Regions from separate parts of the Blautia hydrogenotrophica DSM 10507 genome, predicted to be linked through region 2. Evidence: predicted binding sites of a transcription regulator. Region 2 holds the regulator's gene; the other holds the start of a gene.

Region 1 (6,468 bases), 1.3 Mb from region 2:
ACAGTTCTTTGATCTCAGACATCAGAGGATATCTCGGATTTGCAGCAGTACACTGGTCATTGAAGGCCTGTTCTGTCATGTTGTCTAGAGTGTCAAAGAAGTATTTTTCATCAATACCATAAGCTTGAATGCTTGGCTTGATCTCAATGGCTTTTTTCAGATCTTCGAGTTTCTGAACTAATTTATTAAAGACTTCCTGGTCATCTTTTCCGGTCAAACCTACATAACGACCAATTTCCGCATAGCGGGCCAGAGCCTGAGGATATTCATACTGTGGGAAAGTACCCATTCTGGTAGGAACTTCCACAGAGTTGTACTTCATAACTTCGGTGAGAATCACAGCGTTAGCGATTCCATGAGGCAGGTGATGAAAAGCTCCAAGTTTGTGAGCCATGGAGTGGTTTAATCCCAAAAATGCATTGGCGAAAGCCATACCTGCCAGGCAGGAGGCGTTGGCCATGTGATCTCTCGCTTCCACGTCATTACCATCTTTGTAAGCCCTTGGAAGGTAGTCAAATACCAATTTGATTGCTTTTAAGGATAAGCCCTGAGTGTAATCGCTGGCCATGACAGAGACGTAGGATTCAATAGCATGAGTCATTACGTCAATACCGGAAGCGCAAGTCAGGCCCTTCGGCTGGCTCATCATGTTGTCGGTGTCTACGATGGCCATATTTGGCATTAGCTGATAGTCTGCTAGAGGCCATTTTACACCGGTATCCTGGTCAGTAATGATCGCGAAAGGTGTAACCTCGGAACCTGTTCCTGAGGAAGTTGGGATTGCTACAAAGTAAGCTTTTTCACCCATCTTCGGGAATGTGTAGACTCTCTTACGAATGTCCATGAAGTCCATCGCCATATCATCAAAGTTTGCATCGGGATGTTCGTAAAGCACCCACATTACTTTACCGGCATCCATTGCGGAACCACCGCCCAGAGCGATGATACAGTCAGGTTCAAATGCACGCATTGCGGCTGCTCCTGCCTTTGCGCTGGCTAAAGTTGGGTCTGGAGCTACATCGTAGAAGCAGGTGTGGACAATGCCCATTTCGTCTAATTTTGCTTCAATTTTTTGGGTATATCCATTTTTGTAGAGGAAGCTGTCTGTTACAATAAATGCTCTCTTTTTGTGCATAATAGTACCTAATTCGTCGAGAGCTACCGGCGTACAGCCTTTCTTGAAATAAACTTTCTCAGGTGCGCGGAACCACAGCATATTCTCTCTCCTTTCTGCCACGGTCTTGATGTTTAGAAGATGTTTTACTCCTACGTTTGCGGAGACAGAGTTTCCACCCCAGGAACCGCAACCTAAAGTCAAAGAAGGCTCCAGCTTGAAATTATACAGATCTCCGATACCACCTTGTGAAGACGGAGTGTTAATCAGAATACGGCAAGTCTTCATAGCGTCGGAGTGTTTTGCGATTTTCTCTTTTTCGTTTACATTTACGTAAAGTGAGGATGTATGTCCATATCCGCCGTCTGCCACGAGTTGTGCTGCTTTTTCTAACGCTTCATCGAAGGTCTTAGCCTTATACATAGCTAATACTGGGGATAATTTCTCATGAGCAAAAGGTTCGGAGATATCGACAGATTCCACTTCACCTATTAGAATTTTTGTATTATCTGGTACTTTGATGCCAGCCATGGAAGCGATTACTGGGGCGGGCTGTCCGACAATTTTCGCATTCAATGCGCCATTGATTAAGATGGTGGAGCGAACCTTATCCAGCTCTTCTGGATTCAGGAAGTAACAGCCTCTTCTGAGAAATTCAGCTTTGGCCTGATCGTATACGGATTCCAGGACGGTCACGGACTGCTCGGAAGCACAGATCATACCGTAGTCAAAAGTCTTTGAGTGAATGACAGAGTTAACAGCCATTCGAATATCCGCAGTATCGTCGATGATGACAGGTGTATTTCCAGGGCCTACTCCCACAGCTGGTTTGCCGGATGAGTAGGCAGCTTTTACCATGCCGGGGCCTCCAGTTGCCAGAATGAGGTCTGCATCTTTCATAACCTGATTTGTCAGTTCCAAGGACGGTACGTCAATCCATCCGATAATACCCTCAGGAGCACCTGCTGCCACAGCAGCGTCAAGAACGATTTTGGCAGCCTCAGCAGTACATTTTTTAGCTCTTGGATGTGGGCTGATGATGATGGCATTTCTAGTTTTCAATGCAATAAGAGTCTTAAATATCGCTGTAGAAGTAGGATTAGTAGTAGGGATAACTGCTGCAATCAACCCTACAGGCTCTGCGATTTTTTTGATTCCATATATAGGATCTTCCTCTATTACACCACAGGTCTTCGTGTGACGATAAGCATTGTATACATATTCAGCAGCGTAGTGATTTTTGATGATTTTGTCTTCCACGAGGCCCATACCGCTTTCCTCGACAGCCATTTTTGCCAGTGGAATTCGTGCTTTATTTGCAGCAGTAGCTGCCGCCAGAAAAATTTTATCTACTTGTTCTTGTGTGTAGGTAGAGAAGATTTTCTGAGCTTTCCGCATATCCTCCATTTTTGCGGTTAATGTTTCCACAGAATCAATGAATGGTGTAGTGGTTTCTTTTTTTGCCATAACTTATCCTCCCAAGATTGTTAATTAAATGTCTAAATGGATATCTGAATTGTATGGCTTATTATAGACATATCTTGTGAAAAAAGTCAATATCAATTTAACAATGTTTGATTAATAAAAAAAGTGTTTTTATTTACATGAAAATTAAAGGATTTGATTATAAGATTTTAGAAAATATAACATAATTGATAATAAGATAACGTTAATTAAATGTCAATATTGAGGAAAAATAAACCATCCATACTCAATCAAAAAGGATATGAGATTATGGATGGCTTTTGAAAGTATAAAAATACTTAATTATTTTAAGTGATGAGAAGGTAATTACTTATTTTTCATATTGGCACGTTTACGCTCACGAGGGTCCAAAATCCGTTTGCGGATTCTGAGGCTTGTGGGGGTTACTTCTAGCAGTTCGTCGTTATCTATGAATTCTAGAGCTTGTTCGAGACTCAAAATTTTAGGCGGAGTCAGTTTCAAAGCTTCGTCGGCTGAGGATGAGCGAGTATTTGTAAGATGTTTGGTCTTGCATACGTTTAATTCAATGTCCTCTGCTTTACCGTTCTGACCGATTACCATTCCACAGTAGACTTTTTCACCGGGGCCGATGAAAAGAGTACCTCTGTCCTGTGCTGAAAAAAGACCGTAAGTAACTGCCTCGCCGGCTTCAAATGCGATGAGAGAGCCTTGTTTGCGGTATTGAAGATCGCCTTTATAGGGACCATAGCCATCGAAGATTGTGTTTAGGACTCCATTTCCCTTTGTGATCGTCAGAAATTCATTGCGGAATCCGATTAAACCGCGGGCCGGAATAGAGAATTCCAGGCGGGAGGAGCCGTCACTGAGCAGACTCATTCCGTGGAGCTCCCCCTTTCTCTCGCTGAGCTTTTGAATTACGGAACCTGAAAATTCTTCAGGAACGTCGATATAGGCGATTTCCATGGGTTCCAGGCGCTTTCCGCGCTCATCCTCGTGGTACAGAACTTCTGCTTTGCTGACTGCAAACTCGTAACCCTCGCGGCGCATATTCTCGATCAGGACGGAGAGGTGGAGCTCGCCCCGTCCGGAAACTTTAAAACACTCTGTGGTGTCAGTCTCTTCCACACGAAGACTGACATCGGTGTTCAGCTCTCTCATCAAGCGGTCGCGGAGATGACGGGAGGTAACATATTTTCCTTCCAGTCCCGCCAGAGGACTATCGTTGACCATGAAATTCATGGAGATGGTCGGCTCAGAGATCTTCTGGAAAGGAATCGGAGATGGATGTTCTGGGTCGCAGATGGTATCTCCAATGTGAAGATCTGCGATTCCGGAGATTGCGACGATGGAACCGATCTGGGCTTCTTTTACTTCCACTTTGTTTAAACCGTCAAATTCGTAGAGGTTGCTGATTTTTACCCGGGCTTTTTTATCAGGGTTGTGTTCATTTACAATAATGACATCCTGGTTGACGTGGATAGTTCCTTGCTCTACTTTTCCGACGCCGATACGGCCTACATACTCGTTGTAGTCGATGGTGCTGATCAGAACCTGAGTTGGCTCATCGGGGTCTCCTTCTGGGGCAGGAATGTAGTTTAGGATGGTCTCAAAGAGAGGAACCATGTTTTTAGGGGCGTCATTTAAATCCAATACGGCGTGTCCTGCTTTTGCTGAGGCATAAAGGAAAGGACAGTCCAGTTGTTCATCGGAAGCTTCCAAGTCCATGAGCAGTTCTAGAACTTCGTCGATGACTTCGTTGGGGCGTGCCTCAGGCCGGTCGATTTTGTTGATACAGACAATCACGTGTAGATCTAGCTCTAGGGCCTTTTTTAACACGAATTTTGTTTGTGGCATGGCACCTTCAAAAGCATCCACCAGAAGGATTACGCCGTCAACCATTTTAAGGACACGTTCAACCTCGCCGCCGAAATCAGCATGTCCAGGTGTATCTATAATATTGATTTTTGTATTTTTATAATAGACGGCAGTGTTTTTGGAGAGAATAGTAATTCCACGTTCTCTTTCCAGATCATTGGAGTCCATGACACGTTCCTTGACTTCCTGGTTTTCCCGAAACACACCGCTTTGTTTTAACAGTTCGTCTACCAGGGTAGTTTTGCCATGGTCAACGTGAGCAATAATCGCCACGTTTCTCACGTCTTCGCGTTTGATTTTCATAATTTAATATCCTTTCTTTAACAACAGATAATTGCTTGCTATTGTTAGGGTACAGGCATGTAAAGTGAACCTGTACATAATATTTTTCTACTTATTGAATGGAGTCAACCCCTAAAGTGTACCATATTTTTTAAAGATTACAAGGTCCTTCAAAAAAAAATTATTTTTGGTTCTAAAAATGCAATCCCGTTAATACACATATATAGAAAACCGTAAAAACGGGGACGGTATCGCCGATGCCGTCAGAGATGACCTATGGTACTATTAAGAGGAAGGGGAACTATCAATCATGGCAGATAAGATTATTGAAAACAATCAAGTATCCATTATGGGAAAAATTTCAACGGAATTTACGTTTAGTCACCAGGTATTTGGAGAGGGGTTCTACACATTGGAACTGCTGGTGAAAAGACTGAGCGACTCGGAAGACAGAATTCCGCTGATGGTCTCAGAGAGACTTGTGGATGTGACTCAGGACTATGTGGGCGAGTACATCCAGGTGCACGGACAGTTTCGTTCTTATAACCGGCATGAGGAAAAGAGAAACCGGCTGGTATTGTCTGTGTTTGTAAGAGAATTAAGTTTTGTGGAAGAGGAAGACGATTCCCTGACGGTGAACCAGATTTTTCTAGACGGCTATATTTGCAAACCGCCGGTTTATCGAAAAACACCTCTGGGAAGAGAGATTGCAGATCTCTTGCTGGCTGTCAATCGTCCGTATGGAAAGTCTGACTACATACCCTGCATATGCTGGGGAAGAAATGCACGCTATGCGTCAGCTTTTGAGGTGGGCGGACATGTGCTGATTTGGGGGCGGATTCAAAGCCGCGACTATATGAAAAAGATCGGTGAGAACGAAACTGAAAAGCGAACCGCCTACGAAGTCTCCGTCAGCAAGTTAGAATATTTGGAATAACAGTTCAGCCATGCGCCGAAGCGAAGGCAGAGGAAGGAGCAAGCATGCTTGTGAAAGCTGCTGCGAGAGCGAAGGCATAGGGACGACGTCCCGAAGCGAGATGGAGCGAAGTGGAATCGAGCTGCATGGATGAACGGAAGTAAGGAAAAGCTGTGTGGCCATGCGCCGAAGCGAAGGCAGAGGAAGGAGCAAGCATGCTTGCGAAAGCCGCTGCGAGAGCGAAGGCAGCTTTGTTACTGTTCACTCACTTGCGGTTCGTGAGCAGTAACACGCTACGCGATGCACACAAACTGCTGCAAACAGCAGTTTGGCGCGAATATATTTGGGAATTTTGTACAAAATGTACAAAAACACCTCGCAGGATATTGGAGGCCTGAACCGTAATGCAGCTTTTCCTGATTTTGGCAATAAACAGGCACAATACTTGCATTTTTAGGGATTTTGCTGTAATATAAAACATACTTATAGTTTTATCCTTGTTATGGAGTATTGCATGAGATAGGGACAGCGACATGCGAGGACTGGAAAATTCAGAGCAACAGAAGAATTTATCCGTGTGCTTGGAAAGCCGCAGATAAACCACACATGATTATTAAGAAGGAATGGCGATGAAAAAAGGTCTTGTAGAAGTGTACTGCGGTACTGGAAAAGGAAAATCTACGCTAGCTCTCGGTCAGAGTGTTCGGGCATGTGCCCAGGGAAAGAGTGTGATTATCATACAGTTCCTCAAGGGTAAAGAGAGCAGTGAGTTGGAGTTTATCGAAGATTTGAGTCCATTGGACTTAAAAATTTTCCGATTTGAGAAGTCCAAAAT
Region 2 (12,759 bases):
GTATCCAACGCCAGATGAATATGTACGGTCTTTCCTTGGCGTGCCGCTTCTTGAGACAGTCTCTTAGCCGTGCTGTACTGAAAGACAGTCGGACGAATCTCTTCTCTTACCAGCAAAGCATCATCTTCCTGAAATGTGTACCCCAATACCAAGATTGGTTTATGTATTCCCGCTTCCCGCAGCTGCCCCGCCTCCTGTGCGGTAGCGGTGGCGAAGCCCCAGACATACTCATAGCTCTCCACAGTTTTCGCAATAGCGAGTGCTCCATGCCCGTACCCATCAGCCTTAATCACGGCCATCATCTTAGTCTCCTTAGGAAGCTTCCGGTGCATTTCCTCAAAATTTTGCGCAATCGCGTCCAGCGATATAGATACCTTTGTTCGACTGTTTTTCTCCATTTTTATCAACTCCTCGTTTGAAAACTTCAGGCAAGGCTCCAATGATATCCTGTGCCGTCATGCTTCTGTCTCCTTTTCTGCCACAAGCCACATCTCCTGCGCATCCATGCAGGTACACTGCCAGTGCTGCCATATGCGCTGGGTCCTCTCCCACCGCTAACAAAGCAGCTGTAATACCTGTCAACACGTCTCCGCTTCCTGCCGTGGCCATCCCTGAGTTTCCGCTTAAATTCACCCACGATCTCCCGTCCGGAACAGCTATCACCGTCCGCGCATCTTTGAGCACGCAGATTACCTGATGCCTTTTCGCAAATTCATCGGCTGAGTGAAACGGTTCTCTTTGAATCTCTTCCAACGTTTTACCCGTCATTCTCGACATCTCCATCAGATGCGGCGTGAACACACAAGTCTTCGGCAGCTTCTTCGCCCAGTGGGGATTTTTACCAAAAAGATTCAGAGCATCTGCGTCCAGCACCAAAGGTTTCGCACAATTTTCCAGTAAAAATTGCAACAGACTACACTCTTGAGGGCCTTGACCAAGTCCTGGACCGGCCGCTACCACATCGCACCACTCCAAATCCTCTTTAAGCATCTGAAAATCTGCCTGTCCCTCAGCATAAGTAGACAACAGTGCCTCCGGTAACAAAGTCTGCAAAATCTCCCTGTTCTCCTGTGCAGTATGAATCTTTACCATTCCTGCCCCGCTGCGCAGACAAGCGCTTGCACATAGATAGGCCGCTCCCGCCATCTGCCTAGAACCTGCCAGAAACAGTACTTTTCCAAAGCTTCCCTTGTTTCCGTTCTCTGCTCTTTTCGGCAGCAGACACCTCACATCCTGCCATTCCACCGCGTGCGTGTACGCCTCGGGAGTCTCATTTTTTCTCTCATAGATGCCGATGTCGGCCACACACGTCTCACCAGCCCATTCACATCCCGGATAGAGACAGAGCCCTTTTTTGAGAAACGCAAAAGTCACCGTCTCATCAGCCCTCACCGCGTGGCCCAGAATGCGGCCACTGTCTGAACACAGCCCAGAGGGGACATCCACCGCAACCTTACGTGCAAAAGTCTGATTGATCTGTTTTATCGCTTCTAGATAAAATCCAGTCACATTCCTAGACAGGCCCACCCCAAAAATTGCATCCACAATAGTAGTATATTCATTCCAGGATGGGTTATTAACCAAAGAAACACAATATTTTTTCGCAATCTCCAATTGCTGCCTTAATTCTGGGGAATATCGCTGTTCTTCTCCTAGACAGCACACGTTTACGTCGTAGCCTTTCAGATGAAGAATTCGCCCCACAGCCACACCATCTGCGCCATTGTTGCCAGTTCCACAGACTACCAAAACACACTTCAAAGTCTCGGCTTTTTTCTCCAACGCATCAACCACCGCAAGAGCAGCTCTCTCCATCAATATCAACGATGGCATCTTCATCTCTTCTATCGCATATTGATCCAATTCTTTTGCCTGAACACTACTTACAACTGTCTTCATCCGTCCTGCCTCCTTTTCACCGCAGGTCATCTACTGTAATATACCCGCAGCAACTTTTCATAAAATTCCCCTCACAGGAAAAGCTGCTGCAGGCCTCTCTCACATTTGTGACACCATACAGCAGCTTATTCTTATTTCTCTTTGTGGTCTCTCGTATATTTGCTCAAATTATAAGAAAGCGTCATCAGGCTCTCTGACAGATGTACATTCTCCACAATGACATCTTCCGGCACATCCAAATCAATATGAGCAAAATTCCATATCGCTTTGATCCCATTTTTCACTAATATTTCCGCCATATCTGCTGCCCGATTCTTAGGAAGTGTTAAAACTGCAATCTCCACTTTTTTTTCTTTTAAGAAAAAGGGCAAGTCACTGATCATCTTGATCTCAATTCCACGAACTCCCATACCTTCCAGCACCGGATTAATATCAAAAATCCCGACCAGTTCAAATCCCCGCTTTTCAAAGTCTACATAGTTCGCAAGAGCCTGTCCCAAGTTACCGGCACCTAAGATAATCATCGGATGCAGTATGTCCAAACCTAAGATTTTTCCAATCTCGGTGTACAAATATTTCACGTTATATCCATACCCCTGCTGTCCAAACCCGCCAAAATTATTTAGATCCTGCCGGATCTGAGAAGCCGTCACCTTCATCTTTTTACTCAGGTCATTGGAAGATATACGCTCCACACCCTCTTCAATCAACTCACCTAAATATCGGTAATATCTTGGCAATCGTTTGATCACTGCTTTGGAAATTTCTTTTTCTTCCACCAGTCATCCCTCCTTACGATATAGAACAATTATATATAGCTGACAAAATATTGTCAATCCTATCCCGCAATTTCGTTAAATATTTTGTAACTATTCAGCCATGCGACTGATAAGAACAAAAATCCGGAGCAAGCTTGCTTGCAGAGGAGATTTGCCCTTATCAGGCATATGGCGCTTAGCCATAAGCGAGGATTTCGCCGCATATGCGGCGATATAAGCTGCACAGCAGCTAATCTGAGCTGTTATGGCTGAATAGTTACAATATTTTAAGCCGCACACCTCAGATGTTCTCCTAAGTATATTGTGTTTTCTGTTTTTTTCGCTATAATGATACTGTATGTTACGTAAAAATTGGAGGTTTACTATGATTTTAGCATGTCAAAACATTCATAAAGCTTTCGGTGAGAATCTCATTCTCGAAAATGCCTCTTTTCATATAGAAGAGCGGGAGAAAGCCGCCCTGATCGGAAACAATGGCGCTGGAAAAACTACTCTTTTGCGCCTCATCATAAGAGAACTGCCGACAGATTCCGGGGAAGTCATCCTTGCCAAAGACAAAACTCTAGGGTATCTAGCACAGTACCAGGAGGTCGCTACAGATCTTACTGTCTATGATGAGCTTCTGACCACCAAGCAATATATTTTGGACTTAGAAGACCAGATACGCCAGTTAGAACGACACATGAAACATGCCACAGGCAGCGAATTAGAAAGCATGATGGACACCTATACCCGTCTCACCCACAGTTTTGAACTGGAAAACGGCTATGCCTACCGCAGTGAGATTACAGGTGTCTTAAAGGGATTGGGATTTGAAGAAGCCGACTTTCAAAAACAGGTTACCACACTCTCAGGTGGGCAAAAAACCCGGGTAGCTCTCGGTAAACTGCTTCTGAGCCAACCTGATATTCTCCTGTTGGATGAGCCCACCAACCACCTGGATATGGACTCTATAAGGTGGTTAGAGACGTATCTTTTGAACTATCCCGGAGCAGTGCTCATTGTCTCCCATGACCGCTATTTTCTAGATAGAGTTGTCACGAAAGTCGTAGAGATCGAAAACGCTCAGATACGCACTTACATGGGAAACTATTCGGACTACAGTGAAAAAAAGGCCCAGATTCGAGACGCCCAGTACAAGGCATACCTAAATCAACAGCAGGAAATTCGTCACCAGAAAGCAGTCATCGCCAAGCTGCGTTCCTTTAACCGTGAGAAATCCATCCGCCGCGCTGAGAGTCGCGAAAAAATGCTGGATAAAATTCAGGTCTTAGACAAGCCTGTCATGGAACAAGAGCGAATGCGTATCCAACTGGAACCTCGGACGATCAGCGGGAATGATGTGTTGGCCGTGGAAGGTTTGACCAAATCCTTTCCCGGACAAAAACTTTTCTCAGAACTCTCTTTTGAGATCAAGCGAGGAGAAAGAGTCGCTCTCATCGGCAGCAATGGCACCGGAAAGACCACGATACTAAAAATTATCAATGGACTAGTAAGCGCCGACGCTGGAAAAATCAACCTGGGCTCAAAAGTACAAATTGGATATTATGACCAGGAGCACCATGTACTGCACTCGGAAAAATCCATATTTCAAGAAATTTCTGACACCTATCCGACTCTGACTGAGACGCAGATTCGCAACATGCTAGCCGCGTTTTTGTTTACTGGAGATGACGTCTTCAAACCTATCTCCTCTTTGTCAGGTGGGGAAAAAGGACGAGTATCCCTGGCAAAATTAATGCTGTCCGAGGCCAACTTTTTGATTTTGGATGAGCCGACAAACCATCTGGACATCGCCTCCAAAGAAATTTTAGAGGAAGCTTTGAATAGTTATACAGGTACCGTTTTTTGTGTGTCTCATGACCGGTATTTTATCAATCAGACGGCCACCCGCATTTTAGATTTAACCAATCAAAGCCTTGTCAATTACATAGGAAACTATGATTACTATCTGGAAAAGCAAGAAGAACTGACACAAAAATACGCTCCCGCCTTCACCCAGCAGACAGCCACAAAAGAAATCTCTCAGACCAAGCTCAGCTGGCAGCAGAAAAAAGAAGAGCAGGCCAGACAGAGAAAATTGGAAAACGAGCTGAAAAAAACGGAGCAAAGAATTGAAGAACTGGAAACCAGGGATCAGGAGATTGATGAGACTTTGGCGCTGCCGGAAGTCTGTACCAACGTAGCCGAATGTCTGAAGCTGAGCAGAGAAAAAGAAAAAATAGCCCAGGAGTTGGAGATTTTATACGAACGCTGGGAAGAACTTGCCCAGTAAAGAGAAAATGGTAAGACTACTTTCGCTTTCAGGCGCAGCAAATTCTTTCCTGTCACAATGAGACCTCAAAAGGCCATCTGTCTATGAATGAAGTTGACAGATGGCCTTTTCCATATCAAAATTTCTTTTTATTCCGCCAGCAGTTTTTCCAGTTCTCCCCTCACCGCCTGGATAAATGCCTCACTGTTCAGCACCACCGGATTTTCCAGAGTGGTAATCAGCGCCAAATCCTTAGTCATCCGTCCTGACTCGATGGTGGCGATGGTCGCCTGTTCCAGTTTGCCGGCAAAGTCGGATAAAACATGATTTCCATCCAGCTCGCCTCGCTTTCTCAGAGCCCCTGTCCAGGCAAAAATTGTCGCCACAGAGTTTGTGGAAGTCTCTTCCCCTTTCAGATGTCTGTAATAATGGCGCTGAACTGTCCCGTGAGCAGCCTCATACTCGTAATATCCATGAGGTGAAACCAGCACAGAAGTCATCATCGCCAGAGAACCAAAAGCTGAAGAGACCATATCGCTCATCACGTCCCCGTCATAATTTTTGCAGGCCCAGATAAATCCACCTTTCGCCTTCATCACGCGGGCCACAATATCATCGATCAGACTGTAGAAATAAGTAAGCCCTTGTGCCCGGAATTTTTCCTTGAATTCTTTCTCATAAATCTCCTCAAAAATATTCTTAAAACGTGCATCGTAAGTCTTTGAGATCGTATCCTTACAGCCGAACCACAAGTCTTGCTTCGTATCCAACGCATAAGAAAAGCAACTTCTGGCAAAACTCTCCACGGAGGCATCCAGATTGTGCATTCCCATCAGTACTCCGGAGTTTTTAAATTCCTGAATCAGCATTCTTTTCTCAGAACCGTCCTCCCCGGTAAACACAAGCTCTGCTTTTCCCGGTTTTTCAATAGAAAGCTCTGTATTTTTATAGATATCTCCATACGCATGACGTGCGATTGTAATCGGCTTCTCCCAATTCTTTACACAAGGTTCAATCCCTTTTACTACAATTGGAGTCCGAAACACGGTCCCATCCAAAATCGCCCGAATCGTGCCGTTAGGGCTTTTCCACATTTTCTTAAGCTGATACTCATCCATCCTGGCGTGATTTGGCGTGATCGTCGCGCATTTTACAGCTACTCCATATTTCTTTGTAGCTTCTGCTGCCTGTACAGTGATCTGATCGTCGGTCTCATCCCGCTTTTTTAAACCCAAATCATAGTATTCTGTATTCAGCTCCACAAAAGGAAAAAGCAACTCTTCTTTGATCTTCTGCCAAAGAATCCGAGTCATCTCATCTCCATCCATCTCCACCAACGGAGTCTGCATCTTAATTTTATCCATCTTCCGCGTATCCTCCTTTATTTTATCCAGCCGGCAAGACCGTCAAAACCTCACCAGATTTTTCACTGACTCTTATTGTATCCGAGAATCGGACATTCGTCAATTTTTTCCTCAGCGTTCCAAAAACTTTTTCAAGTTGAATACCCCTCTGCCCTGCTGATTGTGAGACAGTCCCATATCATCTACACTCTCCAACAGTATTTTTTTCACCTGCACATTCGTCAAATCCGGATGCTTTTCCAGAAGCAGCGCGATTGCTCCCGAGATCAAAGGCGTGGACATCGAAGTCCCACTCTTTATTCCATAACCATTTTTGGAGCCAGGTGTACAAGCGACGATATGACTCCCAGGAGCCACTAAATCCGGCTTGCAGACACATTCAAAAGTCGGTCCACGCCCTGAAATTCCGCTTTTTCCCAGAAGCAGATCACTAGAACCCACCGTTATAATTTTCCGGCTGCTGCCCGGAGATGTCACACTGCCTGGATTTGGACCTCTGTTTCCCGCAGCAGCCACCACAATCAGTCCACTGTCCCAGGCTCTCTCCACCCCTTGTATCAGCACATCATTCTGGGAGGTATGATCGTAGGTGGTTCCCACAGAGATATTCACAATGCGAATCCCATATTCTTCCTTATTGCGAATCACCCAGTCCAGCGCTTTTAATACATCCTCTTTTCTTCCATTGCCATTCCGGTCTAGAACTTTCATTCCAATCAAAAGACAGCCCGGCGCAACTCCTCTGTATTTCCCACCAGATGCCTCTCCACTCCCCGCCAAAATGCCACAGACATGCGTTCCGTGACCATTGTCATCATAGGGAAATTCCCTCTGGTTAATATAGTCATAAAAGGCGACAATACGCCTACTCAAATCCATATGAGGATAAATTCCCGTATCCAGCACAGCTACACAGACACCTTTGCCTGTATAACTCAGATTTTCCATATTGCCACATCCTCAATTTCCGTCTCTCTTTACTATATGAAAAATCACGTCCCATGTTTCGTTTTCAAATAAGTATAAGCTGCGGATTGCTCCGTGCATCGCACTCCCTTATCCCCTCAATCTTAAGAGGTACAGTCCCACTTTGCGCGCAACCGCAAAGCGGTAAAATCCCTCATTGCGGCGTGCGCATCCACAGCGGAGCGTTAATGTGATAGGAAATGACTTTCACGCATTAGCGTGACAAGGTCTTTCCTATCACATTAAAAATCGGAAGCGCACAGAGACTTTCCTGACATCGCTTCCGACTAAAAATCATTTATTCTTTTTTTCCTGAGAGGGCTGCTTTATCACAGAATCCATAAATTTCGAAAATTCCATGCTGTCCCCTCTTTCAAAATCCTCTTTTTTTACCCAATAGACCACATCTTCAGCCTGAAAAAAATATCCATCCTCCATCTCACGGTAGTCTCTCACCTGTTTATAAGAGATCGAACGGTAATTGTCTCCCCATCCATATTGGAATCCTTTTTTGTAAAAATAAAAATTCGCTTTGATCATCTGGTCTTTTTTGTCTTTCAAAATCTTTCTGGTATGATGGTAAGGCTGTAGCACAATCAACACCATCGACGCCACAACAGCCACCGCCAAAACTATGCTGATGGATTTCGCTGAAATTCCAAAGAAAGCCACATTCTGCCCTTCGCTAGTACTTGACCAGTACAACAAAACCAAAGACGCCACCAAAGCCACCACTGCGGCGATAAAAAACATTCTCCTTGTCTTTTCATTTGCCAGCTTTTGCATCCTCAGGACATCTTTCTTTTGATAGACCGTCCGCACCTTATATAACGCTGTCATCTTTTGTTCCTCCGTTTCCCCTTGATGGTGATATTACCATCATATCACTTTGAGCAAAATTTCTCAACTATTTCCAAAATAGATACTTTTCTCACCGAAGTACAATCCTCCTTGGATTTTCTACAAAAATTTCTCTGGCATAGTCCTCCCCCATCTTCTTTATGACATAGTCCACACAAGGTTTGATAATGGGTCTGCGTATGTCAATTCTATGGGCATCCGTGCCTACAAAATGCAGCAAATCCTCTTTCATCAGTTTCTTACAAAAGCGTTTGACATTTCTTCCACCATCTCCGATAATGCTGCCTGCGTTTACCTGTATAAAAGCCCCCATATCCACAATTTCTTCCAAAAAATCCCAGTCTGCACAGACATCCGTATATCTCTCTATATGGGCGATAATCGGAAGGTACCCGTTTCTCAACAAATCATCCAAGCTCTCCTTGACATATTCCGTGCTCACATCATAGCGATACTCCGCAAGAACATACCTGGAGCTAGCCATACAGGGCCTTTCTTTCGCGCGCAACATTCTCACCATTCCGTCGTCCACATGGTATTCACAGCCAAGAAACAGCTGAATGCCTATCTTTTTTCCGATTTCCCTCAGCCGCAAAAACTGTTTGAGAATCTGCTCCATAGAAGTCTCAAACATGTCTCGACGAAAATGGGGGGTCACAATAATATAGCGGACCCCCTGTCTGTATTCCATTTTCAACATTTTTATTGCCTCATCCATATCTCTAGCCCCATCATCTACATAAGGCACAAGATGGCAATGTATATCAAACAGTCCTCGCATTTTTATCCTTCCTAACCAGTTTTAATCATACAGCCAAAGTAATCATAGCCTAGTTCTTTGAGGATTTCAAGGCTTTCCACAGAATTCTCACATTAAATAATAATGCATACCAGTCCGCCTTTGCTGTCATTGACAATTTTCTGCATAGTATCTTGAAGCTTCACCTGGCTCTCTTCACTGATCGCTGCGATTTTCGTGCGGATTCCATCCTCCACCAACTGCTCAATGGATTTTCCAAAAATATTTGTCTCCCAAATACTCTCTCCCCGCGACTCACTCTCCTGAATATAAGAAATCAAGTCCTTCGCCTGTTCCTCCGTTCCCACAATCGGCGCGATCTCCGTCTCGATATTTGCTTTTATCATGTGAATAGAGGGACTTTTCGACTTCATCTTCACCCCATATTTATTTCCTTGTTTAATCACAGACGGTTCCTCCATCTGAATCTCTTCTAACTTCGGAATCACAACACCATAGCCACAGCCTCTGACTGCTTCCATTGCCGACTGCACCTGACTGTACTCTTCTTTCATTTTCGCGAATTCTTTCATCGTGTGTACCAATTCATACTCGCTTTCCATAGGAATCCCTGTCATCTGGCTTAACATCTGATAATAAAATTCTTCCTTGATCTGTACACGTACCTTGACAACTCCTGTGGCCAAGTCCACCTTTTCCAACAGAGTCTCCTGTACGTATGGACCTTCTAGCTGAACGGTCTCCTGTGAAATATCCCGAATTTTATGCATTTTCTCCATCAGACTGCGAATCTGGTTCAACAACTGATTTTTTAATTCCTGGTCCGATGGAAGCATCTCCACCCACTTCGGTATAAAAAATTGAATTTGACAAACTGGAAATTCATAGAGTACCTTTTCTAAAATCCGCACCACATCTTCCCTGCGCAGTTGTTCACAGTTGGCTGTCACCGTACAAACCTGATATTTTTCTTCGATCTGCCGGGCCAGCTTTAAAGTATCTTCCTGGTATGGTTTCTGGGAATTCACCAAAACCAAAAACGGCTTGCCCTGTTTTTTCAGCTCCTGGATCGTCCTCTCCTCTGCCGGGATATAATTCTCCCTGGGGATCTCCCCAAATGACCCATCCTTTGTGACCACGAGACCAATCGTGGAATGTTCTTGAATCACCTTTTGAGTCCCAGTCTCCGCAGCTTCATGGAATGGAATTTCTTTGGCAGCCCAAGGTGTCTTCACCATGCGTTCTTTGCCCTCTTCCATATTTCCCGCTGCATCCTGAACCAAAAAACCGACACAATCAATGAGTCTAACTTTCACCTGAGTATCCTGACTTAAGGTAACACTCACCGCATCTTTCGGTATGAATTTAGGCTCCACAGTGGTAATCAGCTTTCCTGAACCGCTCAAAGGCAACTGGTCCTGCACTTCTTTTCTCTGTTCTTCCTCTAGTACTGGCAATGCCATCTGTTCCATAAAGCGCCGGATAAAAGTAGATTTTCCAGTACGGACAGGGCCGACAACCCCTATGTAAATCTCGCCTTTTGTGCGGGCTTGTATATCTTTGTACACTTGAAAATTGTCCATAATAAATCCCCCTTGCACATCCTGCAATACGATGTATTGCTATAGTTTATGCAAAGGGGAATCCCATTATTCCTAAATCGACGGGTCCCGGAAAATATAGTAGTCATCCACATTGCCAAGACATTCATAGCCATAGTTCAAAAATATCTGCACCTTTGACGAATCTCTCAGCTCAGGTACCAAGTATTTCCAGCCTCCCTTTTTTCCACAGTAGATGACCATTTTTACATTTACATCTGGAGCCATTATGTTTTCATAAAGTGTCCTCTTGTACCATCCTCCGGCACCCTTTCCTCCCCTGCCATAGGGCATTCGGATTCCCGCGTCATATACCCTCACATAAGTGGCGATAGACTCTGTAGTCGCCATTCGTATCTCCCCATCAGGCTGATCCTGACGCAGAAGATCGCAAATTCTCTCCACTTGCTCCGGTACTTCCTCAGCGTTGGCTGACAGCTCATAAGCCCCATGAAAATATACATTTCTCCCGCAAAATACAATCGCCACTGCCAGCAATGCCACTATAAAACCATTCGCAAACCCTCCCTGAAACTTCTGCACGAATGAAGTACACGCCGCCGCAATCAAAAACATCGCTGGCAACAGCCAGAGTACTCTCCAGTACACCATTTCTCCGATACAAGCACTGATGACTTTTGCAGTATACGGAAAAAAGTACAAAAACAAGAATACCACTGTATATCCCGCCAAGGCTTTTCGATTCTTTCTCTCTCCCGGAAAAAGTAAAAGATATAGAAAACTGACAGCGGTCAGAATACTTCCGTAACCCTCACCCCAATAAGACTGCCAAGTTTCCGCCGATATCCGCAACATTTCCTCCATCTTCTCGCCCCCTCATTGCAACCATACTCCTTCTTTTTCTGTCGACTCTCAACCTTTTAGGACTAGTAAAATGTAAACCATCCCTAAGAGCAGGCACGGCAGAATACACAAGAAAGCCTTGCCGACTCTCATCCATTTCCACTCCAAAACTCCGTATAAAAACGCAAAAATCCCCACCATGACCGGCACTAGCATAATTCCCATACTTGAGGCCAGGCATGCCGCCATACAAAAAAATCCTAAAACCCACCAGGAAATCTCCCGTGTCGCCTCTCGAAAAAGCTCCAAACAAAGATAAAAGATCACCGGCAATAACACTGACGCCAAAAATGCTTTTCCTTGCCAAATCCGTACTAAAAAAAAGGTAGACGAAGTGTACACGCTATAGTAAAAACTCATCTGAATTAATGCACAGAATAGCAAAAACTGCCCCTGGGCCCTCGTATTCTTTTGAAATAACGTTTTACCCAGCAGATAATAAGCTGTATAGGCCAATACATAAAAAATAATCGGAAAAATTCTGTGGGCCATGACAGCAGGATGTATCCCTGTCAATTCACTCATTACAGATAGATAAATGGGAAACGGCGACAATATATAGCGAGTGGGTATTCCCTGATATTCCCCTCCCGTATAAGGATTGATCTGATACAGAGAATCCTCTTGCAGCGTCGTCGTCGCAGTCCCCACATAGAATGCATCGTCTGCATCCATATGTGCTCCAAATACGGACACGGCAATTTGAAACGCGATGACCAGCAACGCTATCCAAAAATAGATTGTGGAGATCTTCGCAGACTTAAAAAAAAGCAAAAGCTGCACTTTTCTTCCCACAATACTTCTGACAATTCCCCAAAGAGCCGCTCCTACTGCGACCACCACCCAAATCCACACTAGCCGATGAAATGGCTGTCTAAGGAAAGTCATCGTCAAAATCAGCAACTCAGACACAGCAAACAATAAGCCATACCCAAACAAAAAAGCTGCTGCCCAGATATTCTCTTTTCTATGTTTTGTAAAGATCAGCCCAGCTGCCGTTGGGACGATTCCTCCCCAAAGCAGCGTCTGCAGACAACTCGCCATATTCTTCTTTCCTCACTTCTTACTTCTGCACGATTTTACCATAAAACCCCATTCCGAGACAAGACAGAATTTACTGCCTCCCACCACACCAAAAAGGCGGGGCAATTTTTCATTGCCCCGCTTTTTTACTTTTCCAACTACTATCAATAACTATCGTTGTGCAATAATTCGTGTTCTTTTCCCTTCAGCAGACCATTGTACAGCTCCAGCACCAGAGGATTTTCATCAGACTTTTTGATAATCATCGTGTTGTCCGCATTATATAACCCTTTGGCTCTGGCTGCTTTGGTCCTCTCGCCGGCTCTGGTCGGCTGGCCACCACCCATGATACATCCACGTCTACAAGCCATAACCTCGATGAGATGAT

Evidence for each region. The regulator Rex, encoded in region 2, represses fermentation and respiration genes when NADH is low (regulators of the CRP and FNR family bind a similar motif). The targets are predictions, from matches to a motif close to ATTGTTAANTANTTAACAAT.
Region 1: adhE (bifunctional acetaldehyde-CoA/alcohol dehydrogenase) is a predicted target of Rex. The motif match lies at 2,598-2,617, and genes of this name have one in related genera.

Annotation. Positions count from the first base shown of each region.
Region 1 covers NZ_CP136423.1:348,887-355,354, forward strand. Annotated here, with positions in the region: gene adhE (bifunctional acetaldehyde-CoA/alcohol dehydrogenase) at 1-2,581, opposite strand, end outside; gene typA (translational GTPase TypA) at 2,906-4,738, opposite strand; gene BLHYD_RS01715 (single-stranded DNA-binding protein) at 5,028-5,654, shown strand; gene BLHYD_RS01720 (cob(I)yrinic acid a,c-diamide adenosyltransferase) at 6,263-6,468, shown strand, end outside.
Region 2 covers NZ_CP136423.1:1,669,969-1,682,727, reverse strand. Annotated here, with positions in the region: gene alr (alanine racemase) at 1-398, opposite strand, end outside; gene BLHYD_RS07810 (NAD(P)H-hydrate dehydratase) at 337-1,899, opposite strand; gene BLHYD_RS07805 (redox-sensing transcriptional repressor Rex) at 2,031-2,678, opposite strand; gene BLHYD_RS07800 (ABC-F family ATP-binding cassette domain-containing protein) at 3,043-4,953, shown strand; gene BLHYD_RS07795 (NADP-dependent isocitrate dehydrogenase) at 5,082-6,296, opposite strand; gene BLHYD_RS07790 (S8 family peptidase) at 6,408-7,244, opposite strand; gene BLHYD_RS07785 (YcxB family protein) at 7,557-8,102, opposite strand; gene BLHYD_RS07780 (CpsB/CapC family capsule biosynthesis tyrosine phosphatase) at 8,194-8,904, opposite strand; gene spoIVA (stage IV sporulation protein A) at 8,997-10,466, opposite strand; gene BLHYD_RS07770 (hypothetical protein) at 10,539-11,309, opposite strand; gene BLHYD_RS07765 (DUF6077 domain-containing protein) at 11,358-12,392, opposite strand; gene BLHYD_RS07760 ([FeFe] hydrogenase, group A) at 12,536-12,759, opposite strand, start outside.